2 regions of the Actinacidiphila sp. ITFR-21 genome follow, and region 2 is predicted to be linked to the other one. Evidence: riboswitches for the same ligand, from Rfam matches in the RefSeq annotation. Region 2 holds a riboswitch; the other holds the start of a gene.
The links. Region 2 has a riboswitch for glycine ahead of gcvP (aminomethyl-transferring glycine dehydrogenase). Riboswitches for the same ligand answer to the same signal wherever they lie in the genome.
Positions count from the first base shown of each region.

Region 1: another riboswitch for glycine. It lies ahead of gcvT (glycine cleavage system aminomethyltransferase GcvT); the one in region 2 lies ahead of gcvP (aminomethyl-transferring glycine dehydrogenase).

Region 1 covers NZ_CP134605.1:5,216,562-5,231,576, forward strand. The annotation lists partial or broken gene RLT57_RS33465 (transposase) at 1-347, opposite strand, end outside; gene RLT57_RS23440 (L-serine ammonia-lyase) at 683-2,068, opposite strand; gene glyA (serine hydroxymethyltransferase) at 2,368-3,621, opposite strand; gene gcvH (glycine cleavage system protein GcvH) at 3,666-4,046, opposite strand; gene gcvT (glycine cleavage system aminomethyltransferase GcvT) at 4,343-5,521, opposite strand; glycine riboswitch at 5,703-5,799, opposite strand; gene RLT57_RS23460 (enhanced serine sensitivity protein SseB) at 5,909-6,652, shown strand; gene RLT57_RS23465 (enhanced serine sensitivity protein SseB C-terminal domain-containing protein) at 6,929-7,699, shown strand; gene RLT57_RS23470 (DUF885 family protein) at 7,890-9,413, opposite strand; gene RLT57_RS23475 (ABC transporter permease) at 9,645-10,643, shown strand; gene RLT57_RS23480 (ABC transporter substrate-binding protein) at 10,717-12,498, shown strand; gene RLT57_RS23485 (ABC transporter permease) at 12,614-13,624, shown strand; gene RLT57_RS23490 (ABC transporter ATP-binding protein) at 13,621-14,688, shown strand; gene RLT57_RS23495 (ABC transporter ATP-binding protein) at 14,706-15,015, shown strand, end outside.
Region 2 covers NZ_CP134605.1:6,687,851-6,702,865, forward strand. The annotation lists gene RLT57_RS29870 (DUF881 domain-containing protein) at 1-303, shown strand, start outside; gene RLT57_RS29875 (small basic family protein) at 300-632, shown strand; gene RLT57_RS29880 (DUF881 domain-containing protein) at 640-1,452, shown strand; gene RLT57_RS29885 (FHA domain-containing protein) at 1,811-2,344, shown strand; gene ftsR (transcriptional regulator FtsR) at 2,388-3,122, shown strand; gene RLT57_RS29895 (bifunctional nuclease family protein) at 3,225-3,698, shown strand; gene RLT57_RS29900 (MerR family transcriptional regulator) at 3,916-4,518, shown strand; gene RLT57_RS29905 (DNA polymerase IV) at 4,612-6,015, shown strand; gene RLT57_RS29910 (PRC-barrel domain-containing protein) at 5,998-6,402, opposite strand; glycine riboswitch at 6,549-6,657, shown strand; glycine riboswitch at 6,659-6,768, shown strand; gene gcvP (aminomethyl-transferring glycine dehydrogenase) at 6,836-9,727, shown strand; gene RLT57_RS29920 (DUF5999 family protein) at 9,908-10,114, opposite strand; gene RLT57_RS29925 (hypothetical protein) at 10,418-11,002, opposite strand; gene RLT57_RS29930 (glutamate--cysteine ligase) at 11,473-12,963, shown strand; gene RLT57_RS29935 (VWA domain-containing protein) at 13,048-14,874, opposite strand; gene RLT57_RS29940 (CPBP family intramembrane glutamic endopeptidase) at 14,991-15,015, shown strand, end outside.

The DNA.
Region 1 (15,015 bases), 1.5 Mb from region 2:
GGCACGTCATCGCAGGTGAGGCCCTTCGCGGACAGCGACAGCACCATCTCGTCCACACCCGTCAGCCGACGCTGCCGCTTGCGCACGATGTGCGGCTCGAAGGTGCCGGCCACGTCCCTCGGCACCTTGACCTCGACCGGTCCGACATCCGTCAGCACGGTCTTGGACCGGGTGCCGTTGCGGCAGCTGCCGCTGTTCTTCCCCGCCTGATCGTGCGTGTCGTAGCCGAGGTGGTCGGTGATCTCGCCCTCCAGGGCGGACTCCAGCACCCGCTTGGCCAGCTGCTGCAGCAGCCCGCCCGCACCGGTCAGCTGCATGCCCTCGCTCCGGGCCCGGTCGACCAGCATCGCGATCAACTGCTCGTCCGACGTTGCCACCCCGACCGGCTCAGCCACCGACTCGTCCTCGATCGTCATTTCACTCACTCGACGTCTCCATGATCAACAGATCCGCCGTTTATCAGACACTCCCGCGAGTGGCAGCAGACCGGTCCCGACGTATCGCCGGTACGAGATGACGAGGGTTGTGTCCGCGCTGCGTCGCTGACCGGCCGCGTCGTGGTGACCGGAACGGCGACCGGGATGGTCGGTGTGAAGGTCTGCCGGGACATCAGCCGTGCCGTGCGGTGTCCGACGGTGCCTGCGGTTCGAGGCGCGGACGGTGGGTGGTGGGTGGTGGTGGGTCAGCACTCGATGACGTTGACGGCGAGGCCGCCGCGGGCGGTCTCCTTGTATTTGGTCTTCATGTCGGCGCCGGTCTCCTTCATGGTTGTGATGACCTGGTCGAGGGAGACGTGGTGGTGGCCGTTGCCGAGCATGGCCATGCGGGCGGCGGTGACGGCTTTGACGGCGGCCATGCCGTTGCGTTCGATGCAGGGGATCTGGACGAGGCCGCCGACGGGGTCGCAGGTGAGGCCGAGGTTGTGTTCCATGCCGATCTCGGCGGCGTTCTCGACCTGTTCCGGGGTGCCGCCGAGGATCTCGGCGAGGCCGCCGGCGGCCATCGAGCAGGCGGAGCCGACCTCGCCCTGGCAGCCGACCTCGGCGCCGGAGATGGAGGCGTTCTCCTTGAAGAGCATGCCGATCGCACCGGCGGCCAGCAGGTAGCGGACGACGGCGTCGTCCTGGTCGGACTGCGGCAGGTGCGGGTCGGCGACGAAGTCGAGGTAGTGGTGGAGGACGGCCGGGATGATGCCGGCGGCGCCGTTGGTGGGGGCGGTGACCACGCGTCCGCCGGCGGCGTTCTCCTCGTTGACGGCCATCGCGTAGAGGGTGATCCACTCCATGGCGTGCACGGCCGGGTCGCCCTCGGCGCGCAGTCGGCGGGCTGACCGGGCGGCGCGGCGGCGGACCTTGAGGCCGCCGGGCAGGATGCCCTCGCGGGACATCCCGCGCCCCACGCACTCCCGCATGACCTGCCAGATCTCCAGCAGCCCGGCCCGGATCTCGGCCTCCGTACGCCACGCCTTCTCGTTCTCCAGCATCAGCGCGGAGATGGACAGGCCGGTGTCACGGGACAGCCGCAGCAGCTCGTCGCCGGTGCGGAAGGCGTAGCGCAGCACGGTGTCGTCGAGCTTGATCCGGTCCTGGCCGACCGCGTCCTCGTCGACCACGAAGCCGCCGCCCACCGAGTAGTACGTCTTCTCCAGCAGCGCGGTGCCCGACGCGTCGTACGCGCCGATGGTCATGCCGTTGGCGTGGTACGGCAGCGAGCGCCGCCGGTGCAGGACGAGGTCGGTGTCGGGGTCGAAGTCGACGCCGTGGGCGCCGAGGAGGTCCAGCCGCTTGGTGGTGCCGATCGCGGCCACCTCGTCGTCGGCGGTCTCGACGTCGACCGTACGGGGGCAGTGGCCGGACAGGCCCAGCAGGACGGCCTTCGGGGTGCCGTGGCCGTGGCCGGTCGCGCCGAGTGAGCCGAACAGTTCCGCGCGGACGGCGGTGGTGTGGGCCAGCAGGCCCTCGTTCTTCAGCCGGTGGGCGAAGATGCCGGCGGCGCGCATCGGGCCGACGGTGTGGGAGCTGGACGGGCCGATGCCGATCGAGAAGAGGTCGAAGACGGATATTGCCATGGGGTGCGGCTCCTGACGTGGTGCGCCGTGCGGCGCCCGGCCGGTTGTGCGCTGCCCTTGCGGGCGGCGGTGCTGGTGCCGCCGGCGGCGACCTGTCGGGGTGCGGATGCCGGCCGGCGGCCGGTGGCGCGGGTCCTGGTGCGGTTCCGGCGGCCCCTGCCCCTTCCGGCCGGTGGCGACGTGCGGCCTTGTTGTGGCCGGTCGCGCGGTTCCCCGCATTCCTGAGGGGGGCACCGCTGCCCGCAACGGCACCGGGGCCGGGCCCCCGTCAGGCGGGGCGGCGGCGTGGAGGGGCATGGTCAGGGGTAGAGCGGGTGGCGCCGGGTCAGGGACGTGACCCGGGCACGGAGGGACGCCGCGTCGTAGGCCGGCCGCAAGGCCCCCGCGAGGATGTCGGCGACCTCGCGGAAGTCGTCCGGCCCGAAGCCGCGCGTGGCGAGCGCGGGTGTGCCGACGCGGATGCCCGAGGTGGTCATCGGGGGGCGGGGGTCGTTGGGGACGGCGTTGCGGTTGACGGTGACGCCGACCTCGTGCAGGCGGTCCTCGGCCTGCCGGCCGTCCAGCTCGGAGTCGCGCAGGTCCACCAGGACCAGGTGGACGTCGGTGCCGCCGGACAGCACCGAGATGCCCAGCTCCGCCAGGTCGGGCCGCACCAGGCGGTCGGCGATGATCCTCGCGCCGTCGAGGGTACGCCGCTGGCGGTCCTTGAACTCCTCCGTCGCCGCCGCCTTGAAGGCCACCGCCTTGGCCGCGATGACGTGCTCCAGCGGGCCGCCCTGCTGACCGGGGAAGACCGCGGAGTCGATCTTCTTCGCCAGCCCGGCGGTGGAGAGGATCACCCCGCCGCGCGGGCCGCCGAGGGTCTTGTGGGTCGTGGTGGTGACCACGTCCGCGTACGGCACCGGCGAGGGGTGCAGCCCGGCCGCGACCAGCCCGGCGAAGTGCGCCATGTCGACCATCAGATAGGCGCCGACCTCGTCGGCGATCCGCCGGAACCCGGCGAAGTCCAGCTGCCGCGGGTACGCCGACCAGCCCGCGATGATCAGCCGCGGGCGGTGCTCCTTCGCCAGCCGCTCGACCTCCGCCATGTCGACCAGGCCGGTCCGGTCGTCCACGTGGTAGGCGGTGACCCGGTACAGCCTGCCGGAGAAGTTGATCCGCATACCGTGGGTCAGATGGCCGCCGTGCGCCAGGTCCAGGCCGAGGACGGTGTCGCCCGGCTCGATCAGCGCGAACATGGCCGCCGCGTTCGCCTGCGCGCCCGAGTGCGGCTGCACGTTTGCCGCCTCGGCGCCGAACAGCTCCTTCACCCGGTCGACGGCGAGCCGCTCGATCACGTCGACGTGCTCGCAGCCGCCGTAGTAGCGGCGGCCGGGGTAGCCCTCGGCGTACTTGTTGGTCAGGACCGAGCCCTGGGCTTCGAGGACCGCCACCGGAGCGAAGTTCTCCGAGGCGATCATCTCCAGGGTGGACTGCTGGCGGAGCAGCTCGGCGTCGATCGCGGCGGCGACGTCAGGGTCGAACTCGTGCAGGGACTGGTTCAGCAGGGACATGGGAACTTCCTGGTCGGGAGGGGCGGACAGCGGTGGCGCGCGGCTCAGCCGGCGCTGAACGCGTCGTAGTCGGCGGCCGACAGCAGGTCCGCCGCCTCCTCCGACACCCTCACCTTGAACAGCCAGCCGCCCTCGAACGGCGCGGAGTTGACCAGGGACGGGTCGTCGACCACGTCCTGGTTGGCCTCGGTGACCTCACCGGACACCGGCGAGTACAGGTCGCTGACCGACTTGGTGGACTCCAGCTCGCCGCAGGTCTCACCGGCCGTGACGGTCGAGCCGACCTCGGGGAGCTGGACGAAGACCACGTCGCCGAGCGCGTCGGCGGCGTGTGAGGTGATCCCCACGGTGGCGACCCCGTCGGCGGGGGCGGAGAGCCACTCGTGCTCCTTGCTGTAACGCAGCTGCTCAGGGTTGATGCTCATGGCGGAATTCTCCCGGATGGGTCGGAGCGCCCGCACAGGGGACGCGCTGGACGGAGGACGGTACGGAACGGGTCCGCGGCGGACCGCGGGCCGGAGCACCCGGCCGCGGCGGCGCCTGGGGCCGGGTGCGCAAAGCCTAGGGAACGGAAGGGGAACGGAAGCGGAAGCGGGTGGAAGGGCGACGCCGCGGCGGGAGCGGGAGCGGAGGCCGAGGGGAAGCGAGCACGGGTGCGGGACGCCGCAGGGCCGCGGCCCGGCAGGCCGCAGCCGTCGCTCGGCGGGAGCGTCGCCCTCGCTCAGCGGGAGCGCTTGTAGAACGGCAGCGCCACGACCCCGTGCGGCTCCCGCACCCCGCGGATGTCCACCGCGACCCCCGCCGAGCCCGGCGCCGCGTACGCCGCGTCCACGTACGCCATCGCGATCGGGACCCCGAGGGTGGGGGAGGGCGCCCCGGAGGTGACCTCGCCGATGACCGCGCCGGCCGCGTCCGTCACCGGGTAGCCCGCCCGCGGCACCCGGCGGCCCTCGGCGACCAGCCCGACCAGCTTGCGCGGCGGTGCGGCGGCGGCCCGCCCGGCGGCGGCGGTCAGTGCCCGCCGGCCCACGAAGTCCCCGGGTTTGCCGAACGCCACCACCCGGCCCAGCCCCGCGTCGAAGGGCGTGACGGCGGCGCTCAGCTCGTGCCCGTACAGCGGCATCCCGGCCTCCAGCCGCAGCGTGTCCCGGCAGGACAGCCCGCAGGGTACGAGCCCGGCCGCCGCCCCCGCCCCGCTCAGCGCCCGCCACAGCCGCTCGGCGTCGGCCGGCGCCACGAACAGCTCGAAGCCGTCCTCGCCGGTGTAGCCGGTCCTGGCGATCAGCGCGTCCACCCCGGCGACCGTGCCGGGCAGCCCGGCGTAGTACTTGAGGTGGTCCAGGTCGGCGTCGGTGACCGACTTCAGGATGCCGGGCGCCTCCGGGCCCTGGACGGCGAGCAGGGCGTACGCGTCCCGGTCGTCGCGGACCCGCGCCTCGAACCCGGTCGCCCGCTCGGTCACCGCGTCCAGCACGGTCTGCGCGTTGGAGGCGTTGGCGACGATCAGGTACGTGTCGTCGGCCGTCCGGTAGACGATCAGGTCGTCCAGGATGCCGCCGCCCGGCGCGCAGATCATGGTGTACCGGGCCCGGCCGACCGCCAGCGCGGACAGGTGGCCGACCAGGGCGTGGTCCAGGGCCCGGCCCGCCTGCGGCCCGGTGACGGTGATCTCACCCATGTGCGAGAGGTCGAAGAGGCCGGCGCGGGTGCGTACCGCCTGGTGCTCCTCGCGCTCGCTGGCGTACCGCAGCGGCATGTCCCAGCCCGCGAAGTCGGTCATGGTGGCGCCGAGGGCGCGGTGCAGCGCGTCCAGCGCGGTGCGGCGGGTCGCGGGCACCGGTACGGGCGTGGACACGGGCACGGAAACGGGCGCGGCCTGCGGGTCGCGGGGTTCGCTCATCGGAAAGTGCTCCCAGACGGATCGACGGACGGACGTGGCCAAGCGGGAACCTGGCCTCCCCATCTGTCATCGGAACCTGAGAGGTTCACCGTGACCCGCGAGGGGGCACGGCTTGCACCGTGGGTGGGACCGGCCCCGTACCGCGCAGCGCGGCAGCGGCCCGTCCGCTTTTCAGATCTGCCTCGGTCGCGCGGTATCTGTGCCTGAGAGATTCAAGGGAGGACTTGCTCCTTCGGCGCCCGCCCCGACCGGGGGCGGAACTCTCCCGCGCGGCCTCCAACGGCCGTTATGCAAGGTGTCCGGCCCATCATCGCATGCCCGCGGGCCCGGCAGCCGCTAGGGTTTCCGGGCAGCAGGACAGTGGCACATGGGCGGACAAGGGTGGACATGGAGAATCCGGCACCGTACATATGGCCGGCCAACGAGCTGGAAGAGGTGCTCGCCGCGAGCCTGGGCGACCCCTCGGCGACGCCCCGGCTGATGGAGGTGCTCAGCCGGTCCCGGGTGTGGGTGCCACTGCCCAACGGCGGCCACCAGGGCGCCCCGGGCTTCGACCTGCCCACCATGGAACTGGAGGGCGCGCCCTACGTGCCGGTGTTCAGCTCCGAGCAGCAGTTCCGGCAGGCCGCCGACGGCATGTCCTGCACGATCGCGCCGGTGCACGAGTTCGCCCGCGGGCTGCCCCCGCTGGTGGGCATCGCGGTGAACCCGGGCGGGGCCGTGGGAGTGCCGGTGCCGCCGGCCGCCGTGGCGGGGCTGTGCCGTCCGGAGGGCGGCGGGCCCGGCGCCCCGCGGCCCGGCGCCCGGGTGCGGCTGTGGCAGCCGGCTCCGCACGAGGAGCCGGTGGACTTCCTGGCCGCGGCGGCGGCCGAGTTCGCGGTGAGCCCGGTGGTGCTCAGCGCCCGCCGGGCGCTGGCCTCGGTGGAGGAGAAGGCGCCCGAGCTGTTCGTCGGGGTGGAGCTGGACCGCTGGCAGGAGGCGGACCGGGCCGCCGCGATGGACGCCGTCGGCCGGGCACTGGGCGCGGTGCCGCTGCCCTGGCAGGTCCAGCTGATCCTGCTCGACGTGGCCCAGGACCCGGTGAGCGACTGGATGCTGGAGCAGGTCGGGCCGTTCTTCGTCCGGGACTGACCGCGCGACCAGCGGGTATCCGCGGAGCGTCGCGGAGTGTCGCCGGCCGACTACGTATATGCCGCGTATACGCCGACTTTAGCCGGTGCGGGTTGAGTCGGTCAGCGTTCCACCGGGAACACTCGACCTGATTTGATGGCAGGCAGCGCACGGATGTGCGCCGGACGGACCGAACAGGCCGACCGGACCGGGCAGCCGGGCACGGTCGGCGGACAGCACACAGAACCGAACAGCGCAAAGAGCGGACAACCGACCAAGGGGAAGGGGCGGTCCCACGTGATCGCGGGCGCGCAAGGCGGCGCGGCGGCGGCCGGCCATATGGAGCAGATGCTGCTCCAGGTGGCCCCCGGCCGGTTCGACGCTTACGAGAACCTGCTCGGATCGCTGGCCGCCGGCCAGGTGTGGATGCTGCTGTGGCGGGGTTCGACCGGCTCGGCGGACGCCCAGTACGGCAGCATGGAGATCGGCGGCCACGGCTACGCGCCCTGCTGCACCTCGCCCCGCGAACTGGCCGCCAGTGGCTGGACCCGCGAGCACGAGGTGGTCTCCGGGCGGGACATCGCGCTCACCCTCTACCCCGACCGCTGCGGCCTGTGGCTCAACCCGCACGCGGCCGACGGCGGCGTCGGCGTGCCCTGGCCGGACCTGAGACGGATCGCCGTCGGCCTGGACCTGCTGCCGGCCGGACCGCTCCAGATCGGCGAACCCTCCCTGCAGATCCCGCAGTTCTACGCCCTGCTGGCCCAGGCCGCCCACCGCACCCCGGCGGTCCGCTCGCTGCGCCGGGCCTGGGTCCAGCCGGCCCTCGGCGAGCCGTACCTCGCGGTCGGCGTCGAGGTGTACGACTCCTCGCCGCAGGCGGTCGAGTCGGTCCGGCTGATGATGCGGCAGGCCGTGTCCGGCGTCCCGGACGGCCTCGCGGTCTCCACGGTCGCCATGGCGGACGCGTACGACCCGGTGGGCATGTGGATGCGGGCCAACGGCCAGCCGTTCTTCGACCGCGAGGCGTACGGCGGCGGCGCCTCGTGGGGCCCGGCGCGCTACTGACCGCCGCCCGCGGGCGGCGCCACCCGTTCCGGGACGGAAGCCGGACCGGTACGGCGGCGCCGGGCCGGCCCACGGCCGCCGCTCCCCCCGCGGACAGCGGGGCCGCCCCGACCGACCGCACGGGGAGACCGCGCCCGCTCCCGTACCGCGTCGCCCGCTTCCGGAGCGGGACACCCGCATCCGCGCCGCGTCACTTCTCCCGGGCGAAGATGCCCTCCAGCAGCCCCAGCGGCGGGCTCCCCAGCGCCAGCAGCGACGTGTGGAAGCGCGGCAGCGAGAACTCCCCGCCCCACTTGCGCCTGGCCCGCGCCCGCAGCCGCATGATCTCCAGCTTTCCCCAGGTGTAGCGGCCGTAGCCGGCGTCGAAGGTGCCGCGCCGCGCCTCGGACGCGGCGCTGGTACGGGCCAGGTGGGCGTCGCGCATGAACAGCCGGGTGGCCTCCTCCAGGTCCATCGTGCCGGTGTGCAGACCGATCGCGCAGGTCAGCCGGGTGACCCGGACCAGCGCCTCCAGGGCGACGCCGATGGCGAAGCGCGGGTCGTGGGCGCGGAAGCCCTCCTCCAGGCAGACCTCTTCGACGTAGTGCGCCCAGCCCTCGCTGAAGGAGAGGCTGTGCAGGGTGCGGCGGACCGGGCCGCGGGTGCGGCGCAGTGCCCGGCCGTGCGCGAAGTGGCCGGGGGAGACCTCGTGCACGGTGATCGCCGGCAGGCTGGTCCGGCTGAAGACCGTCAGCCACTCCTCGCGCTCCTCGGCCGGCCAGTCCGGATCCGGCGGGGTGACGTGGTACCAGGAGGGCGCGTCGGACTCGCCGGGCGCCTCCCACGCCATCATGGCCATCGACCAGCGGCGCGACGGCGGGGCGGGGCCGACCAGGCACTCCCCGTCGACGTAGGGGGCCAGCCCGTGCTCCTTGGTGAAGGCGATCACCTCGTCGGTGAGCCGGGCCGCCTCCGGGATGACCTGGTCGGCGCCCGGGTGGTCGGCCAGCAGTTCGGGGATCAGCTCGTCGACCGTGCGGCGCGGGTCGAGGGCGCGGCAGGAGTCGGCGAGCAGCTCGGTCAGCCGGTCGCGCTCCCGGCCGGCGTCCCCGGCCAGCGCCTCCAGGTCCACCCGCAGCCCCTCCTGGGCTCCCATCAGCGAGGCGAGTGCCTTGCCGCCGAGCCGCGGGTCGGGGTCGCCGTGCTCGGCCGCGTCCTCCAGCCGGGCCAGCAGCCGGGCGTGCGCGGCGAGCGCGGCGGCCTCCGCCGGGCTCCGCTCCGGGTCGAGGCCGACGGCCAGGCCGCGGGCCGCGCCGAGCAGCGCCGCCGCGACCGGGGCGTTCACCCGGTCCAGCGCCGACAGCGAGGCGTCGATCGCCTCCGGCCAGTGCGCGAGGTGCCTGCGGCGGGCCCTGGCCCGCTCCTTGCGGGGCGCGTACTCCCGGTCGTAGCAGGCCAGTTCCAGGTTGGACAGATGCGGATACGGGTCGCGCCGGTGCATCTCCAGATCGCCGTACTGGGTGCGCAGCGCCTTCTCGAAGATCCGCAGGTGCGCCTCGTCGTGGGTGTCGTCCAGCCGGCCCTCCGCGCGGCGGGCGCGGACCACTTCTGCCAGCGCCCGGCGCACCCCGGCGGGGGACAGATCCTGGACCCGGCCGTCGTACTCGTGCAGGCCCGCCATTTCCCGGGCCTGTGGCATCATCAGGTCATACACCGCGCGCAGCCGCTCGTTCACCAGACGACCGTACCCCGAGGTACGGGTCGGTAACGGTCGATGAATCACCACATCACAGTTGCGCATCCGTTCCCGGTCAGGGCTGGCGGGTGATCACCGCGGCACAGAAGAATCCACCGGCAGAAGGCGCTGTGACGTATCCGAGAACCGTCATCGCGGTCGAATCGACAAAAGCCGCTACAGCGGCGGGCGCGCGCCGGCTACCCGCCGGCGAGAGGGGTCAGCTACGCCATGACCGCACCGATTGAGACCACCCATGGACAGGCGGAGGCCCAGCCCGAAGCCATTCTCCAGGGGGCCGGGCGGAAGACGATCGAGGGACGGTCCCTCGGGCAGATCGCCTGGACGCGCTTCAAGCGCGACAAGGTCGCCGTTGCCGGTGGCATCGTTGTCATCTGCCTGGTGCTGCTCGCCGTCCTCTCCAAGCTGATCGAGAAGGTCTTCGACCTCGACCCCAACGCCTTCCACCAGGACCTGGTGGACCCCAACACGGTGGCACCCAAGGGCGGCTGGGGCGGGATGAGCTGGGCGCACCCGCTCGGCGTGGACCCCCAGTTCGGCCGCGACCTGCTGGCCCGGATCATCGAGGGATCCTGGGTGTCGATGCTGGTCGCGACCGGCGCCACCTTGCTGTCGGTGATCCTCGGCGTCATCTTCGGAGTGGTCGCCGGCTACTACGGCGGCTGGGTGGACAGCGCCATCAGCCGGCTGATGGACACCTTCCTGGCCTTTCCGCTGCTGCTGTTCGCGATCTCCATCTCGGCGTCGCTGCAGGACGGCGCGTTCGGCCTGAACGGGCTGCCGCTGCGGATCAGCGTGCTGATCTTCGTCATCGGCTTCTTCAACTGGCCGTACATGGGCCGGATCATCCGCGGCCAGACACTCTCCCTGCGGGAGCGGGAGTTCGTCGAGGCGGCCCGCAGTCTCGGCGCCCGCGGGCCGTTCATCCTGTTCAAGGAGCTGCTGCCGAACCTGGTCGCGCCGATCCTGGTCTACTCGACCCTGCTGATCCCGACCAACATCCTCTTCGAGGCCGCGCTGAGCTTCCTCGGCGTCGGCATCGCGCCGCCGCAGGCGTCCTGGGGCGGCATGCTCAACTCGGCCATCGATCTGTTCTACGCGGACCCGCAGTACATGGTCGTCCCCGGCCTGGCGATCTTCGTCACCGTCCTGGCGTTCAACCTGCTGGGCGACGGACTGCGCGACGCCCTCGATCCGCGCGGCAAGTGAACGCCACCCACAGACCACCCGCACGCAGTACGTACCACAGGCTTAAACACCGATTCAGGAGGCTTTCCTCGGCATGAACAGCAGAAAAGCGACAGCCACGCTGGCGCTTGCCATGGCACTCGCCCTGGGAGCATCCGCGTGCAGCAGCGACTCGAAGGACGACGGCAAGAAGACCGGGGGCGGCACGAAGAGCACCGCCTCCGGTGTCTCCGCCGCGAAGGACGCCGCCCTGACCGGCATCGTGAACGCCTCGGACAAGAAGGGGGGCACCGTCACGATGGAGAACTCCGACGTGCCGGACTCCCTCGACCCGGGCAACACGTACTACGGCTGGGTGCAGAACTTCTCCCGCCTCTACGCGCGTACCCTGCTCACCTTCAAGCCGGCCGCCGGCAGCGCGGGCCTCCAGGTCGTCCCGGACCTCGCCACCGGCCTCGGCAAGGCCAGCGCGGACGCCAAGACGTGGACGTACACCATCCGTCCCGGCCTGAAGTACGACGACGGCACGCCGATCACCACCAAGGACATCAAGTACGGCATCGAGCGCAGCAACTTCGCGCCCGAGGCGCTGTCCAACGGCCCGACGTACTTCAAGGCGTACCTCGAGGGCGGCGACAAGTACCAGGGCCCGTACAAGGACAAGAACCCGAACGGGATCGCGTCCATCGAGACGCCGGACGACACCACGATCGTCTTCCACCTGTCGAAGCCGTTCGCGGACTTCGACTACCTGGCGACCTTCTCGCAGACGGCCCCGATCCCGGCGGCCAAGGACGACGGCGCCGGCTACGTGAAGCACATCGTCTCCTCGGGCCCGTACAAGTTCAAGTCCTACCAGGACGGCGTGGGGGCCGACCTGGTGCGCAACCCCGAGTGGTCGCAGGCCACCGACCCGGTGCGCAAGGCGCTGCCCGACGAGATCAAGATCAAGTTCAAGGTCGACGCGACCAGCATCGACAACGACCTGCTGTCGGGCAACACCACGGTCGACTCCGGCGGTACCGGCGTCAGCCCGCAGACGCAGGCCAAGGTGATCAACCCGCAGTACGCCAAGAACACCGACGACTCGTACGCCGGTGCCACCTCGTACATGGCGATCAACCCCAACGTCGCGCCGTTCGACAACATCGAGTGCCGCAAGGCCGTCGAGTACGCGATCGACAAGGTCTCGGTGCAGACCGCCATCGGCGGCAGCGTCAAGGGCGACGTGGCGACCACGCTGCTCCCGCCGACCGTCAACGGCTACAGCAAGTTCGACGAGTTCGCGACGCCGGGCGGCAAGGGTGACGTGGCCAAGGCCAAGCAGTCGCTGACCGCGTGCGGCAAGCCGGGCGGCTTCACCACCAACCTGACCGCCCGCAGCGACCGGCCGACCGAGATGGCGACCGCCACCGCGATCCAGAACTCGCTCAAGCAGGTCGGCATCACGGCCAACATCAAGAGCTACCCGGCCGGCAAGTACTTCTCCAACTTCGCCGGTGTGCCGAGCTACGTGCACAGCCACCAGCTCGGCCTGATGCTCACCGCGTGGGGCGCCGACTGGCCGACCGGCTACGGCTTCCTGGACCAGATCGTCGACGGTAGCGCCATCAAGCCGTCCGGTGGCAACAACCTGCAGGAGCTGAACGACCCCGCCATCAACAAGGCGCTGTCGGACGCGATCTCCAACACCGACGCGGCGGCCCGCACCACCGCGTGGGGCCAGATCGACAAGATGGTCGTGGACACCGCCACCGTGGTGCCGCTGATCTACCGCAAGAACCTGCTCTACCGTCCGGACTCGGCCACCAACGTCACCGTGACGCAGGCCTACCTGGGTATGTACGACTACCTGCTGCTCGGCTCGTCCAAGTAGTCCAACCGCCCCGACGGGGCATCGAAGAGTAGGCACCGAACACCGGAAGGCAGGTGAAGGCTTCGGGGCCGGCGGCCGGGTACCACCCGGCCGCCGGCCCCGGCGCCGACCCGCTGTGACTGCGTACATCATCCGACGCGTGATCGCCGCGATTTTCCTGGTGCTGGTCGTCAGCGCGGTCACGTTCCTGATCTTCTTCTGGGTGCCGAAACTCGGCGGCCAGACCACCACCCAGCTGGCCACCCAGTACGTGGGCAAGGACGCCAACCCCGAGTCCATCGCGGCGGTGAAGAAGAACCTGGGCCTGGACCTGCCGCTGTACGAGCAGTACTGGCACTTCATCAAGGCCATCGTCATGGGCGCGCACTACAAGTTCGGCCCCGACGCGGCCACGTGCCACCGCCCCTGCTTCGGCTACTCCTTCAAGAGCCATGTCGAGGTGTGGCCCGAGATCAAGCAGCGCATCCCGATCACCGTCTCGCTGGCGATCGGCGCGGCCGTGATCTGGGTGGTCTCCGGCGTGGCCATCGGCGTCGTGTCCGCCCTCAAGCGCGGCACGGTCTTCGACCGCGTCTCCATGGGCGTGGCACTGGCCGGCGTCTCGCTGCCGATCTTCTTCACCGGCCTGGTCCTCAAGGGCCTGTTCGTCTACAAGTGGCAGGTCTGGAGCAACATCCAGTACGTCGGCTTCGAGAGCGACCCGGTGCAGTGGGCGTCCAACCTGGTCCTGCCGTGGATCAGCCTGGCCTTCCTCTACTCCGCGCTGTACGCCCGGCTGACCAGGGCCGGGATGCTGGAGACCATGGGCGAGGACTACATCCGCACCGCGCGCGCCAAGGGCCTGCCGGAGCGGACGGTCGTCGGCAAGCACGGCCTGCGGGCCGCGCTGACCCCGATCGTCACCATCTTCGGCATGGACTTCGGCCTGCTGATCGGCGGCGCGGTCCTCACCGAGACGGTCTTCTCCTTCCCGGGCGTCGGCGCCTACGCCGTGCAGGCCATCACCGACAACGACCTGCCCAAGGTGCTCGGGGTGACCATCATCGCCGCCGTCTTCATCGTCCTGTGCAACCTGGTCGTGGACTTGCTCTACGCCGCCATCGACCCCCGGGTGAGGTTCTCGTGAGCACCGACGTCAGCGGCGAGCCGGACCGGGCCGAGGACACGGTCGGCGAGGCGTACCTGTCGGTCCGCGACCTGCGGATCCACTTCGACACCGACGACGGCCTGGTCAAGTCGGTCGACGGGCTCAGCTTCGACCTGGCCCGCGGCCGTACCCTCGGCATCGTCGGCGAGTCCGGCTCCGGCAAGTCCGTCACCTCGCTCGGCATCATGGGCCTGCACCGCACCGCCAGGGCCCGCATCTCCGGCGAGGTCCGGCTGGACGGCGAGGAGCTGATCGGCGCCGACCCCGACCGGGTCCGCAGGCTGCGCGGCCGGAAGATGGCGATGATCTTCCAGGACCCGCTGTCGGCGATGCACCCCTACTACACGGTGGGCGCGCAGATCGTCGAGGCGTACCGGGTGCACAACAAGGTGTCCAGGAAGGCGGCCCGCGAGCGGGCGGTGGAGATGCTGGACCGGGTCGGCATCCCCGAGCCGCGCAAGCGCTACTCCGACTACCCGCACCAGTTCTCCGGCGGTATGCGGCAGCGGGCGATGATCGCCATGGCGCTGATCAACAACCCCGAACTGCTGATCGCCGACGAGCCGACCACCGCGCTCGACGTGACCGTGCAGGCGCAGATCCTGGACCTGATCCGCGATCTGCAGAAGGAGTTCGGCTCCGCGGTCATCATGATCACCCACGACCTGGGCGTGGTCGCCGAGGTCGCCGACGACCTGCTGGTGATGTACGCCGGCCGGGCCGTGGAACGCGGTACCGCGGAGAAGGTCTTCACCGAGCCGCAGCACCCGTACACCTGGGGTCTGCTGGGCTCGATGCCGCGGATGGACCGGGACCGGATCGAGCGGCTCAACCCGGTCAAGGGCACGCCGCCCAGCCTGATCAACGTGCCGGGCGGCTGCGCCTTCCACCCGCGCTGCCCGTACGCCGGGCTGAACGGCGGCGCCTCCGAGACGCTCGTCCCGGAGCTGCGGGAAGTGGCCCCCGGGCATGTCGTCGCCTGCCACCTGGGCGACGACGAGCGGGCCCGGATCTGGACCGAAGAGATTGCACCCACGTTGTGAAGGGCCGGGACGAAGCCGTGGCGGACACACCCTCGCTGGACAAGAACGCGCCCGAGGCCGCGGCGGCAGCGGCCGACGAGCCGCACCGCTCGGTCCCCCGGCAGCCGTCGGGGGAGCCGCTGCTGAAGGTGAACGGGCTGGTCAAGCACTTCCCGATCACCAAGGGGCTGCTGCGCCGGCAGGTCGGCGCGGTCCAGGCGGTGGACGGGCTGGACTTCGAGGTCTCGGCCGGGGAGACCCTCGGCGTGGTCGGCGAGTCCGGCTGCGGCAAGTCCACCATGGGCCGGCTGATCACCCGGCTGCTCGAACCCACCGGCGGCAGGATCG
Region 2 (15,015 bases):
ATCCGGGCCGCGGGTGACGCCATACTGGTCGACAACAAACCGCTGGCGCCGCCGTACACGGTGCTGGCGATCGGGGACGGGAAGCGGTTGAGCAAGGCATTCCAGGAGAGCGCGGACGGGCAGTACCTGCACGTCCTGCAGGAGAACTACGGGATCCGCGCGAGCGTCTCCGTCCAGGACAAGCTGCAACTGGCCGCCGCACCCAGCCTGATCGTGCGGTACGCCAAGCCGGCCGCCGCACAGCACGTGCCCGACGGCGCGCGGCGGGCGGCCGGCGCCGGGAACGGAAAGGGTTCGAAGTGATCGCCGTACTGGGCCTCGTCGTGGGAGTCGTGGTCGGACTCGTGGTGCGCCCTGTGGTGCCCTCCGGGGTCGAGCCCTATCTCCCGATCGCGGTGGTCGCCGCGCTCGACGCCGTCTTCGGCGGCCTGCGGGCCATGCTGGACGGGATCTTCGACGACAAGGTGTTCGTCGTCTCCTTCCTGTCCAACGTGGTCGTGGCCGCCCTCATCGTCTTCCTCGGTGACAAGCTCGGCGTCGGCTCCCAGCTGTCGACCGGTGTCGTGGTGGTGCTCGGCATCCGGATCTTCTCCAACGCGGCCGCCATCCGCCGCCACGTCTTCCGGGCGTGACGGCTGTATGAGCGAGGAGAACCACCCGCCGGAGCCGGCGGAGCACCCACCGCGGCGGCCGGCCGGGGAGCAGGACGCGGCCGGTGGCGAGGGGTCCCGGCCGACCGGTCGGCAGCGCCTGGCGGCCGGGTTGTGGCCGCCGCGCCTGTCGCGCGCCCAACTGACCGTCGCCGTGCTGCTGTTCGTACTCGGCCTGGGGCTGGCCATCCAGGTCCGCTCCACCAGTGACAACGGCGGTGCCCTGCGCGGTGCCCGGCAGGAGGATCTGGTCCGTATCCTCACCGAGTTGGACAACCGCAGCCAGCGGCTGGAGGACGAGAAACGGGGCCTGGAGAGCCAGCGCAGCGAACTGGAGACCAGCTCCGACCGGGCTGCCGAGGCGCTCAGGCAGACCCGGCAGAAGGCGCAGCAACTGGGCGTCCTGGCCGGTACCGTGCCCGCCGAGGGTCCGGGGATCACCCTGACCATCGAGGACCCGCACGGAGGCGTGGAGGCGGACTCCCTGCTCGACACGCTCCAGGAACTGCGGGCGGCGGGCGCGGAGGCGATCCAGATCAACGAGGTGCGCGTCGTCGCCGACACGTACTTCACGGATGGTACGGACGGTGTGCAGATAGACGGGCACAAGGTGTCACAGCCGTACGAGTTCGACGTCATCGGCAACCCGCAGGATCTGGAGCCGGCGCTGAACATCCCCGGCGGGGTGGTGCAGACGCTGGAGAAGGAGCAGGCCACGGCTGATGTCGTCAGGTCGCAGAAGATCGTCGTGGACGCCTTGCGGCCGTCGAAGCAGCCTGACTACGCTCGGTCATCCCAGTGAGGGTGGGGGTCGGGGCATCGGTGGGGTGCGGTGTAGGGGAAACTGTGTGTAGCGAGGGTTCGTCCTGCCCCACGGGCGGGTCTGCTTCTTTCAAGGGGAATCGCCCGTGAAGTTGTTTGGGAAGTTGTTCGGCAAGAGTGCGCGGCAGTCGGGTGACCCGGCGACGGCGCGCCACCGCGCGCCACGGCACCTGTCCGAAGAGGGACAGGGCGCCGACCGGCCGTTGTTCAGGAACGAACAGCAGGATCCCGGTGCCGACCATTCAGGTGGTCCCGGCGTGGCGTCTGTTGACCCCGCTTCCGCCGCGCGCATAGGTTTCGGGGAACCATCGGCCCCAGCGACGGGTGGAGGGTCCGGCTTGCCGGTCTGCAGCAGGTGCGGTCACACCAACGCGGAGGCGAGCCGCTTCTGCAACTACTGCGGTGCGCCGCTGCGCGGATCCGGCGGCGGCTACGAGCGGGCGTCGGAGACCACGTCGACGATCTCCATCTCCGGCCTGGAGGCGTACGAGGCGGAGGCCACCGGCCAGACCGTGATGCCGTCGCTGTCCCCGGAGGCCCAGGCCGCCGTGGACGCGCTGCCGGTCGGCTCGGCGCTGCTGGTGGTGCGGCGGGGGCCGAACTCGGGCAGCCGCTTCCTGCTGGACGGCGAGCTGACCACGGCGGGCCGGCACCCGCAGAGCGACATCTTCCTGGACGACGTGACGGTGTCCCGGCGGCATGTGGAGTTCCGGCGCGGCCAGGACGGCGGATTCACCGTTTCGGACGTAGGCAGCCTCAACGGTACGTACGTCAACAGGGAGCGGATCGACACCGTGTCGCTGGCCAACGGCGACGAGGTGCAGATCGGCAAGTACCGGCTGGTCTTCTACGCGAGCCAGCGGGGCATCTGAAACTCCCCGGGAGCGCGTCCGGGGAACCTCAGGGAAGGTGTGCATGCCGAGAACGTCGGGCGGTGCCGGAGACGGCACCGCCACCGTCGACGGGGTCCTGCTGAGCATCGGCGCGGTCCTGAGCCGGCTGCGGGAGGAGTTCCCCGAGGTGACCATCTCCAAGATCCGCTTCCTTGAGGCGGAGGGGTTGGTCGAGCCGCAGCGCACACCCTCCGGCTACCGGAAGTTCGGTCCCGCGGACGTGGAGCGGCTCGCCTACGTCCTGCGGGTGCAGCGGGACCACTATCTGCCGCTGCGGGTGATCAGGGACCACCTGGACGCCCTGGACCGCGGCGAGAAGGTCTCGCTGCCCGGCCCGGGGGAGTCCAGGGAGGCCCTGGAGGGCCCAGGGGAGCCCGGACCGCCCCCGGAGCTCAGGATCGGCCGGGCGGAGCTGCTGGCGGTCACCGGGGCCGACGAGGCCGAACTGGCGCAGTGGGAGTCCTACGGACTGGTCGAGGCCGGCGGGGACGGCGGTTACGACGCCGAGACGGTGAACATCGGACGGCTCATCGCCGATCTGGGCAGATTCGGCCTGGAACCCCGTCATCTGCGGTCCGTGAAGGCCGCCGCGGACCGGGAGGCGGGCCTGGTGGAGCAGGTGGTGGCGCCGCTGCGCAGGCACCGCAACCCCAGGACCCGCGCACACGCCGAGGCCACCGCACGGGAACTGGCCGATCTTTCCGTACGGCTGCATGCGGCGATGCTGCACTCCGCGCTGCGGATCCGGCTGCGCTGACCGGGCGATTCCAGCCGCCGGAGGCCCCCGGGAGGACATCTCGGGGCGGCGCGGCCGGGTGCCCGACTACCAAACCCGGCGAGCACGGCCTAGGGTTGCTGTGTGAACGAGCTCGACGTTGTGGGTGTCCGGGTTGAAATGCCCTCCAACCAACCGATCGTGCTCCTGCGTGAAGTGGGAGGCGACCGGTACCTGCCCATCTGGATCGGGCCGGGTGAGGCGACGGCCATCGCCTTCGCGCAGCAGGGCATGACGCCTGCGCGACCGCTGACCCACGACCTCTTCAAGGACGTGCTGGAAGCGGTCGGCCAAACCCTCACCGAGGTGCGCATCACCGACCTGCGGGAAGGTGTCTTCTACGCGGAGCTGGTGTTCGCCAGCGGGGTCGAGGTCAGTGCCCGCCCCTCCGACGCCATAGCGCTCGCGCTGCGCACCGGTACGCCGATCTACGGCAGCGACGGGGTGCTGGACGACGCCGGGATCGCGATCCCGGACGAGCAGGAGGACGAGGTCGAGAAGTTCCGCGAGTTCCTCGACCAGATCTCTCCCGAGGACTTCGGCACCAGCAACCAGTGACGCCGAACGCGATGCCCGGAGGCAAGGTTGCCCCCAAGGGGCTATTCGCGGGACCGTTCCCGCCCCATGGCCGCGTCAAACCACCCGTGGGGCGAATATCACTCGGCGTGCCGAGTGTGGCGATCGTTGACGCACCCCTGGTGACTGCCTACCGTCGGTGTGGAAAGTCCGGTGGCACGTGCGCGCGGCCACCGGATGTGCAGGAACGGAGGGCGGCGTGAGAAGCACCGGCGACGGTCTGGCGACCGGCGACCCCTATCCGCCCCGGGGCACACTGGCCCGAGCCGCTGCCGAAGCGGGCGGCGGCCCGGCGCAGGACGCGCCGGCCGAACAGATCGGCTACCGCGGCCCGACCGCGTGCGCCGCGACCGGCATCACCTACCGCCAGCTCGACTACTGGGCCCGCACCGGCCTGGTCGAGCCCAGCGTGCGGCCCGCCTACGGCTCGGGCACCCAGCGGCTCTACAGCTTCCGCGACGTCGTGGTGCTCAAGATCGTCAAACGGCTGCTGGACACCGGTGTGGCCCTGCAGAACATCCGCACGGCCGTACAGCACCTGCGGTCCGTCGGCCCCGCGGAACTGGCCAGGATGACCCTGATGAGCGACGGCGCCACCGTCTACGAGTGCACATCGCCCGACGAGGTGGTGGATCTGCTCCAGGGCGGGCAGGGCGTCTTCGGCATCGCGGTGGGCGTCGTCTGGCGGGACGTGGAGAGTGCGCTGTCCCAGATGCACGGCGAGCGGGTCGACACCGGCGAGACACTGGTCGGCCACAATCCGGCCGACGAGCTGGCCAGGCGGCGCAACCGGGCCGTCTGAGCGCCGCCGGGGCGGCGCCCCGGCCCGGTGCCGGGGGCGCCGCGCCGTACATCCGTACGGTGGATGTCGGTGGCGTGCGGCACGATCGACGGTGTGAGAAGTTCGCCGACGATCCTGCATCTGGACATGGACGCGTTCTTCGCCGCGGTGGAGCAGGCGTCCAAACCCAGCCTGCGGGGCAAGCCGGTGGTGGTCGGCGGCCTCGGGCCCCGCGGCGTGGTGTCGACCGCGTCCTACGAGGCACGGGTGCACGGCGTCCACTCCGCCATGGCCATGGCCCACGCCCGCCGGCTCTGCCCCAACGCCGCCTACCTCTACCCCCGCTTCGGCATCTACCGGCGGATCAGCGAGACCGTGATGGCGCTGCTCGCCGAGGTGTCCCCGCTGATCGAGCCGCTCAGCCTCGACGAGGCGTTCCTCGACCTGGAGGCCGCCGGGGGCGAGGAGGACCCCCGCCAGGTCGCGGTGCGGCTGCGCGCCCGCATCCGGGCCGCCACCGGCCTCACCGCCTCCGTCGGCCTCGCCGGCTCCAAACTGCTGGCCAAGATCGCCTCCGAGAAGGCCAAGCCGGACGGCCTGGTGGTGGTTGAGCCCGGCACCGAGCGCGCTTTACTCGATCCGCTGCCGGTCCGCACCCTGTGGGGCGTCGGGCCGGCCACCGCCGAGCACCTGCGCAAGGCCGGCATCGGTACCGTCGCTGAGATGGCGAAGGCCGGGGAGGCGGAACTGGTGCGGCTGCTCGGCAGGGCGCACGGCGCCTCCCTGCACGCGATGGCGGCCGGCCTGGACAACCGGCCGGTGGTCGCCGACCGGGACGTGAAGTCGATCTCCGTCGAGGACACCTTCGACACCGACCTCACCGACCGGGCCCAGGTGCGCCACCAGATCGACCGCCTCGCCGACCGCTGCGTCCAGCGGCTGCGCGGCGCGGGCCGCTCCGGCCGGACCGTCGTGGTCAAGGTTCGGCGCTACGACTTCTCCACGCTGACCCGCTCCGAGACCCTGCGGGCCCCCACCGACGACCCGGTGGTCGTACGGGAGACCGCGCGCCGGCTCATCGAGGCCGTCGACACCACCGGCGGCGTACGACTGCTCGGGGTGGGCGTCGCGGGACTGGCGGACTTCACCCAGGAGGACCTCTTCGCGCAGAGCGGGGAGAGCCGCCCGGACGGCGAGGACGCCGCCGAGCCGCCGCCCACGGCGGCGCCGGCCTCACCGGAACGGGTGAACCACTGGCTGCCGGGCCAGGACGTCACCCATGAGGAGTACGGCGCCGGCTGGGTGCAGGGCAGCGGTGTGGGGCGGGTCACGGTCCGTTTCGAGGTACCCTCCGACACCGGGCCCGGCCGGGTGCGTACCTTCGCCGTGGCGGACCCGGCGCTCGTCCACAGCGACCCGCTGCCGCTGCTCGCCCCGCAGGGTGCCCCGCGGAGTGCCGCGCAGGGTCCGCCGCAGGGCCCTGCGCGCGCCGGTACCGGTTCAGCGGCGGCCGGGTGAGGAGTCCGGGCCGTCCCCGCCGGCCGGTTCGCCGAAGTCCCGCTCCGACGGCGGCAGCCGGTCGCCCTCCGACCGCGGCACGTCCATGCCGTAGTGGTGGTAGAGCTGCAACTCCTGCTCGGGTGAAAGGTGCCGGCCCACCCCGAAGTCCGGAGCATCCCTGATCAGGGCCTTTTTGAACGGCACCCGCAACTCGTCGTCCACCAGCTCGCTCGGCTCCAGCGGTACGAACGCGTCCCGGGTGAACAGCCCGGTGCGCACCGCCGCCCACTCCGGCGCGCCCGTCGCGTCGTCGAGGTACACCTCGTCCACCGTGCCGATCTTCGCACCGTCGCGGTCGAAGGCGCGGCGGCCGATCAGGCTCCGCGGATCGATGTCGGTCTGCACGGTCCCTCCAACCAATGACGACTGCTGCTGACTACCACGAAAGGGCACATCGGTGGCGGTGTCGACTCGGGGAACCGCGTGACATGCGTCGCCTCCCCGCTCCCGGACGGCCCCGAAGAGGCGCTGGTAGGCTGGGAGACGGCTGAGCACCCCATGCGGGAGAGTCTTCCGAACACCCGAGGGCGGGCGTGACGGAGGCGCCGAAGGAGCAAATCCTCCCCGGAATCTCTCAGGCATCCGTACCGCATGGGCCAGGTCACTCTGGAAAGCGGGGCAGGTCCGGAATCCCGGGGCCGGCCCCCACCGACGGTGCAAGCCGCCCCCGCGGGGGCGGTGAAGCTCTCAGGTCCCGATGACAGAGGGGGAGGCCGCAAGGGTGCCCGCGCCGCGGCGCACCCCCGAAGGTCGCCACGACCAGGAGGGCCCTCCGCAGATGACGGACCGACGCATTCCCCTCGCCGAGCTGGAAGCCGCCGCCCCCTTCGCCCGGCGGCACATCGGCGCCGACGCCGAGGCGCAGGCCAAGATGCTCGCCCACGTGGGATACGGCTCGCTGGACGAGCTGACCGACGCCGCCGTGCCGGGCGCCATCAGGAGCGCCGGGGCACTGCGCCTGCCGGCCGCCCGCACCGAGGCCGAGGTGCTCGCGGAACTGCGCGCCCTGGCCGCCCGCAACCAGGTACTGGCCCCGATGATCGGCCTCGGCTACTACGGCACCTTCACCCCTCCGGTCATCCTGCGCAACGTGCTGGAGAATCCCGCCTGGTACACCGCCTACACCCCCTACCAGCCGGAGATCTCCCAGGGCCGGCTGGAGGCGCTGCTGAACTTCCAGACCGTCGTCGCCGACCTCACCGGGCTGCCCACATCCGGCGCCTCGCTGCTGGACGAGAGCACCGCGGCGGCCGAGGCGATGGCGCTGTCCCGCCGGGTCGGCAAGGTGAAGCAGGGCGTCTTCCTGGTCGACGCCGACACCTTCCCGCAGACCCTCGCGGTGATCAGGACCCGCGCCGAACCCACCGGCGTCGAGGTCGTCACCGCCGACCTCACCGCCGGCATTCCGGACGAGATCGCGGGCCGCGGCGTGTTCGGCGTACTGCTCCAGTACCCGGGCGCCTCGGGCGCGGTACGGGACCCGCGGCCGGTGATCGAGCGGGCCCACGAACTGGGCGCGGTCGTCACCGTCGCCGCCGACCTGCTGGCGCTCACCCTGCTGACGTCTCCCGGCGAACTGGGCGCGGACATCGCGGTCGGCACCACCCAGCGGTTTGGGGTGCCCATGGGCTTCGGCGGTCCGCACGCCGGCTACATGGCGGTCCGCGAGGGCTACGCCCGCAACCTGCCCGGCCGGCTCGTCGGCGTCTCGGTGGACGCCGACGGGAACAAGGCGTACCGGCTGGCCCTGCAGACCCGCGAGCAGCACATCCGCCGGGAGAAGGCCACCAGCAACATCTGCACCGCGCAGGTGCTGCTCGCCGTGATGGCGGGCATGTACGCCGTCTACCACGGCCCCGACGGCCTGGCCGCGATCGCCCGGCGCGTACACCGCTACGCGGTCGTCCTGGCCGCGGGCCTGCGCGCGGCCGGCGTCACCGTCGAGCACAGCGGGTACTTCGACACCCTGACCGCCCACGTTCCCGGCCGCGCCGCCCGGGTGGTGGCCGCCGCCCGCGCGGCCGGCGTCAACCTGCGCCTGGCCGACGCCGACCGGGTCGGCGTCGCCTGCGACGAGACCACCGACCGGGCCCAGCTGGCCGCGGTCCTGGCCGCCTTCGGCGCCGACGGCGCCGTCGACCTCGACGCGCTGGACGCCGCCACCGACGACGCGCTGCCCGCCGCCCTGCTGCGTACCGGGACGTACCTGACCCACCCGGTCTTCCACCGGCACCGCAGCGAGACCGCGATGCTGCGCTACCTGCGGCGGCTCGCCGACCGCGACTACGCGCTGGACCGCGGCATGATCCCGCTCGGCTCCTGCACCATGAAGCTCAACGCCACCACCGAGATGGAGCCCGTCACCTGGCCCGAGTTCGGCGCCCTGCACCCCTTCGCGCCGGCCGAGCAGGCCGCCGGCTACCTCGAACTGATCCACGGCCTGGAGGACCAGCTCGCCGAGGTCACCGGCTACGACAAGGTCAGCCTCCAGCCCAACGCCGGCTCACAGGGCGAACTGGCCGGACTGCTCGCGGTCCGCGCCTACCACCGGGCGGCCGGCGACACCGGCCGTACCGTCTGCCTGATCCCCTCGTCCGCGCACGGCACCAACGCGGCCAGCGCGGTGATGGCCGGCCTGCAGGTCGTCGTGGTCAGGACCGGGGAGAACGGCGACGTCGACGTGGACGACCTGCGGGCCAAGATCGAGCAGCACCGCGACCGGCTCGCCGTCCTGATGGTCACCTACCCGTCCACCCACGGTGTCTTCGAGGACAACATCACCGACATCTGCGCGGCCGTGCACGACGCCGGCGGCCAGGTGTACGTGGACGGCGCCAACCTCAACGCGCTGGTGGGCCTGGCCAGGCCCGGCCGGTTCGGCGCGGACGTCTCGCACCTGAACCTGCACAAGACGTTCTGCATCCCGCACGGCGGCGGCGGCCCCGGTGTCGGCCCGGTCGCGGTCCGCGAGCACCTGGCGCCGTACCTGCCGAACCACCCGCTGCAGCCGGCCGCGGGTCCGGCCACGGGCGTCGGCCCGGTGTCGGCCGCGCCCTGGGGCTCGGCGGGCATCCTGCCGATCTCCTGGACGTACGTGCGGCTGATGGGCGCCGAGGGCCTCAAGCGCGCCACCCAGGCGGCCGTGCTCAGCGCCAACTACGTCGCCAAGCGCCTCGGACCGCACTACCCGGTGCTCTACACCGGGCCCGGCGGCCTGGTCGCCCACGAGTGCGTCATCGACCTGCGCCCGCTGACCAAGGAGACCGGTGTCAGCGTCGACGACGTCGCCAAGCGGCTGATCGACTACGGCTTCCACGCGCCGACCATGTCCTTCCCGGTGGCCGGTACCCTGATGATCGAGCCCACCGAGAGCGAGGACCTCGCCGAGCTGGACCGCTTCTGCGCGGCGATGATCGCCATCCGCGGCGAGATCGACCGGGTCGGCGCCGGCGAGTGGCCCGCGGACGACAACCCGCTGCGCGGCGCGCCGCACACCGCCGCGACGCTCGGCGGCGCGTGGCAGCACCTCTACAGCCGCGAGGAAGCCGTCTTCCCGGCCGGCGTGTCGGCCGCGGACAAGTACTGGCCGCCGGTCCGCCGGATCGACGGGGCCTTCGGTGACCGGAACCTGGTGTGCTCCTGCCCGCCGGTGGAGTCCTACGCCCACTGAGCCGGCGGGCCGGGCGGGCCCGTCGTCCCTACCTGCCCCGGTACACGCACCGGCCCGTGCACGCCCTGGGCACGGACGAACGGTGAGAGCCGGTCCCGCCGCTTGCGGTGGGGCCGGCTCGGTCGCGGGGTGGTGGGTCGTGGGTGGGTCGTGGGGCGGTGGGTCGTGGGTGGGTCGCGGTCAGGCCGCGGTGCTGATCCGGCCGCCGGCCAGCGGGCGGTGCGGGGCGATGATCTGCCCGTCGGGCAGCAGCTCGCCGGTGTCCTCGAAGAGCACCACCCCGTTGCAGAGCAGGCTCCAGCCCTGCTCCGGGTGGTGGGCCACGGTGCAGGCGGCCTCACGGTCGGCGCACTCTGCGGTCGGGCACTGCGGCTGGTGGTTGCACATGGCAGGTGTCTTTCGCTGCGGGAAATGGGTCGTGCGGGCGGTCGCGTCTGCCGCCTGGTCCATGTCCGTCCCCCCGTTCATGGTGCGGCCGGTCCCAGTGTTGCTCCACCGACCCCGATCCGCAGCTGTTTCGCGCAGGCTGTCCTCGAAGGTGGAGGACGCGTCACCCGGGCGGGCGGTTGCCGTCACGATGTGTTCACGACGGTACCCGCCGGTACGACGGAGGCGGCCGGCCGGTACGACAGCGGTGCCCTCCCGGCCGTGGCGGCGGGGAGGGCACCGTGGGGGGCGGGGATCCGCTCTTCAGGCGGGCGACCCCAGCAGCGGCGGCGACAGCCGCCTGCTCAGCGCCGGCGCCAGCTCCACCAGCCGGTGCACCCGGTGCGCGGCGATCCCGGGCGGCGCCGGGGCCAGCGGGATCAGCAGGTCCGACGGGTCGGGCTGAGCGGTGGCCGCGTCGGTCCGCGGACGGCAGTGCAGCCACAGCGCCAGCATGTACAGGCTGGGCACCGACAGCAGATGCGGCTGGTACGTGGTTGGCAGCGTCTCCGCCTGGCGCAGCGCCCGTTCGGTGGAGGCCAGGTAGGGACCTTCGGAGAAGCGCGAGAAGACCCAGCCGTCGGGGGTCGCCACGGTTTCGCCCGCGGCGACCACTCCGGCGCCCGCCCTGATGTGGAACCGCCAGCCGGTCAGCCGCGCGTGAGGCAGGCCGCCGGGTACCGGGGCAGGTTCGAACACGTGGACAGGTAGCGGGTGTTCGGCGTCCAGTGGCCCTTCGGCAGTGCGCAGCGCCGGGGTCCGGATCTCCAGGACCGCCGCTGGCGAACTGAGCGCGGCCAGGACGCTCAACAGGGCGGGAGCGGGTGCTGGGGGGACAAGCAGCGGCATGATGTCGCCTCTCACTGGGAGACAAACAGTGGAGCGTGGGCGGGGGCGGACGGCGCTGTCGATGCAGGGCGAACTCCTGCTCGGGCACGTCCGGGGAGGGCGGAAGCCTTGCCTTGTGCGCGGAGTTTATACGACGCTTGTTCGCTCCATGTTTCATCTAGTCGCTGCCGGTATTACGCGCAAGACGAGAATTCGCCTTCTTCCGCGGGGGGCGCCGACGGCATTTCCGCAGGGTATGGGGGCGGTGACCGGATATCCGGACCCCCTACGGACGGCCGGAACCCACCGGTCCCATTCACCGGGTTTTTACAAAGGCACCCGGCCGTGGAATGTGCCGCTGGGACGTGCGCTCATCACGCCGTAGCCCAAGCCTAGCGCGCCGAACGGGTCGAGTGTGGCGTAATCGATCATTTGGGTGGGCATCCTTGGGGGAGGGCCGCGCCGGAGCCATGCGAGGAAGGGACGCTTCCATGGGCGAGAAGGTCGAAGCCGGTACGTTCGGCCTGGCAGACCGCAGGCTGTACCGGCACAAGCTCCAGCAGTGCCTGCTGGGGCTGGAGCGGCTGCTGGACGAGAAGCGGTTCGACCGGCCGCGCAATCTGATGGGGCTGGAGATCGAACTGAATCTCGCGGATTCCGCAGGTCTGCCCCGCATGATGAACGAAGCGGTACTGGAGCGCATCGCCAGCCGTGATTTCCAGACCGAACTGGCTCAGTTCAATATCGAAGTGAACATCGCGCCGCATCCGCTTTCCGGGCGGGTGCTCGACCGGCTCGCCGAGGAACTGCGCACCGGTCTCGGCTACGCCGACCGGATGGCGTCCGAAGTCGGTGCACGCATCGTCATGGTGGGAATTCTGCCCACCTTGGAGGCACAGGACCTGGTGTCGGCCAACCTGTCCGGTGACGACCGCTTCCTCCTGCTGAACGACCAGATCCTGGCGATGCGCGGGGAGGACATCACGCTCGACATCCAGGGCGTGGAGCATCTCGTATACACCTCGGCGACCATCGCCCTGGAGGCCGCCTGCACCTCCACCCAGATGCATCTGCAGGTCACCCCGGGCCGTTTCCCCGCCGTGTGGAACGCCGCGCAGGCGGTGTCCGGGCCGCAGGTCGCCGTGGGCGCCAACTCGCCGTTCCTGTTCGGCCGGGAGCTGTGGCGCGAGACCCGCCCGATGCTGTTCCAGCAGGCCACCGACACCCGCCCGCGGGAACTGCGGGCCCAGGGCGTACGGCCGCTGAGCTGGTTCGGCGAGCGCTGGATCGACTCGGCCGCCGACCTGTTCGCCGAGAACGTACGGTACTTCCCCGCGCTGCTGCCGATCTGCGACGACGAGGACCCGCTGCGGGTACTGGACGAGGGGGGAGTGCCCCGGCTGCGGGAGCTGACGCTGCACAACGGCACCATCTACCGCTGGAACCGCCCGGTGTACGACGTGGTGGACGGTGTGCCGCACCTGCGGGTGGAGAACCGGGTGATGCCCGCCGGGCCCACCGTCGCCGACGTTCTGGCCAACACCGCCTTCTACTACGGGCTGGTCCGGGCGCTGGCCGACGCGCCGCGCCCGGTGTGGCAGCGTATGCCGTTCGAGGTGGCCGCCGCCAACTTCGACGCGTCCTGCCGGTACGGGATCGACGCCACCCTGCACTGGCCGCGTGGCCGCAGCGGGGCGCTCGCCGAGGTCCCGGCGGCCGGGCTGGTCCTGGACGAGCTGCTGCCGCTGGCCGCCGCCGGGCTCGACGGCTGGGGCATCGACCCGGCGGACCGCGACCACTACCTCGGCATCGTCGAACAGCGCTGCCTGCGCCGCACCAACGGCGCGGAATGGCAGTCGGCAGTCTTCCACCGGATGCTGGAGCGCGGGCTGGACCGGCGGCCCGCCCTCGCCGCCATGACCCAGCGCTACCGGGAGTTCATGGAGGGCGGGGATCCGGTGCACACCTGGCCGGTGGGATGAGCCGCGGGGCCCGGCCGGCTACCGGCCGGGCCTGCCACCGCGCCGACCGGCCGCGGGCCCGCGGCCGGGCTCACCCCACCGCGCTCACGGCGCCTTGGCCGCCGCGCTGGTCGCGGCCGCCACCACCGCCTTGAGCAGCACCGCCTGGATCTGGCCCGGGTCGTTGACCCGGTAGGCCGCGCCCCCGGTGGCCTCGGCGATCTTGTCGCAGGCCGACTTGTCGGCGTCGGGGCCGACCGCGATGGCGATCAGCGGTACCGGGCGGGTCGGGTCGCCGAGCGCCTTGAGCTTGGTGGTCAGGGTGCCGAGCGGGATACTGCCCGGGTCCTCGTTGGCGCCGTCGGTCAGGATCACCACCGCGTTGAACCTGCCGGCCGCGTACGACGTACTGGCGTCCTGGTACACGGCGAGGGCGGTGTCGTACAGACCCGTCGAACCGTCCGGCACCGGCTTGAGGGCCTTGAAGGCGGCGTCCAACCGCTGCCGGCCCGTGGTGCCGCCGCTCTTCGCGCCCAGCCGGCCGGTCGGGACCACCTTCTGGTAGTCGCGGCTGCCGTCCAGCCGGGTGGAGAAGCGCCACAGCCCGATCTCGTCCTGATCGGTGAACTGGCCCAGCGCCTGTTCCAGCGACGCCTTGGTCACGTCGAGCCGGGTCTTGCCGGAGCCGGGCACCGGCGTGGCCATTGAACCGGAGACGTCCACCACCGTGGTGATCCGCGCGCTCTGCACGGTGATCTGCCACTCCAGCCGCAGTTTCTGCAGATCGGCCGCCGACGGCGCGGGCGCGGGCGTGGCACCCACCGGCTGCGGGGACTGCCCGCCGGCCCGCTGCACCAGCGCCGGCGGCGGACCGCCGGCCGGCGCGCGGAAACCGGCGGCGGTCAGCTCACGGAGCGAGTCGGCGTCGCCGAGCAGACTCAGGAAGCGGGTGGCGGCGCGTGACTGGTCGACGGTCTGCTGCATGTCGTCGACCAGCGTGTACGGGTAGTCGAGCGCCGCCGCGCCGTCCTTGGGGTAGAACAGCCGCAACGCGGGCGCGGTGCCGCCGTTGTGCGCGAACGCGGCCTGTTCGGACAGCACCAGCGCCTGGCTGTGCGCCGGGTCGGCGAGGTCGGCCTTGCTGTTGCCGCCCGGCAGGGTGGCCAGCGCCTGGGCTGCGGTCGGCGCGGTGCGCTGGGCGAGGAGTTTGGCGGCGCCGGCCGACTGGGTGTCGGTGTCCGCGCTCTCGCCGCCGGCCGAGCGGATGATCGAGGTGTTGATCATGGCCAGCGCGAGCATGCCGGTGGCGCTGTGCGCGGGGTCGGTGCTGCCGAGCCGCAGCCGGGTGTCGGCGGCAACGCCGGTCAGCTCCGCCCAGGTGTACGTCTTCGCCGGCCAGCCCAGCGCGTCGGCCTGGGCCCGGAGCGCCCCGACCACCACCGGCGAGCGGGCGACCGTGCCCATCGGCGACACCGAGGTGCCCTGCCCGGAGGTGGCGAGCTGGTTCACCCAGATGCTGTCGTCGGGGATCCACACCGCGAAGCGGGGCCGGCCGGGCGTCGCGGTGCCGGCCCCCGCCGTCGCCGCGCCGCCGAGCTCGTCGGCGACCTGCGCCGAGTCCCGGGCGGTGACGCGTACGTCCAGGCACTGGCCGTCCGTCGTCGCGTGCTCCGCGCGGGCCCGGTCGGCGATCCGGGTGAGGACGGGCGCGATGTCCGGCGAGGCGGCGGCGTCGATCCGTACCGTGCCCGCGTGGCAGGTGCCCCCCACCGACAGCAGTCCGCCGCGCAGCACCCCGAAGGTGCCCGCGCCGACCGCGAGCACCAGGATCGTGGTCAGCGCCGCCGTCCGGCCGCGGTGGCGGGACGCTCGGGCGCCGGATCCGCCCGACGACGACGCTCTGTCGGTACGGGATATCCCATGACGTCCCATGCGGCCGTGCCTCTCCTGCGATGCTCCGAACAATGGGGGCGGCTCCGCACCACGGAGCACGATCTTCGTATCTTTTCCGGGAGACCCTAATCGCGCGCGGACCGCGCTGAAGCGGGATGACGATATTGGAGGGCCGCGTGC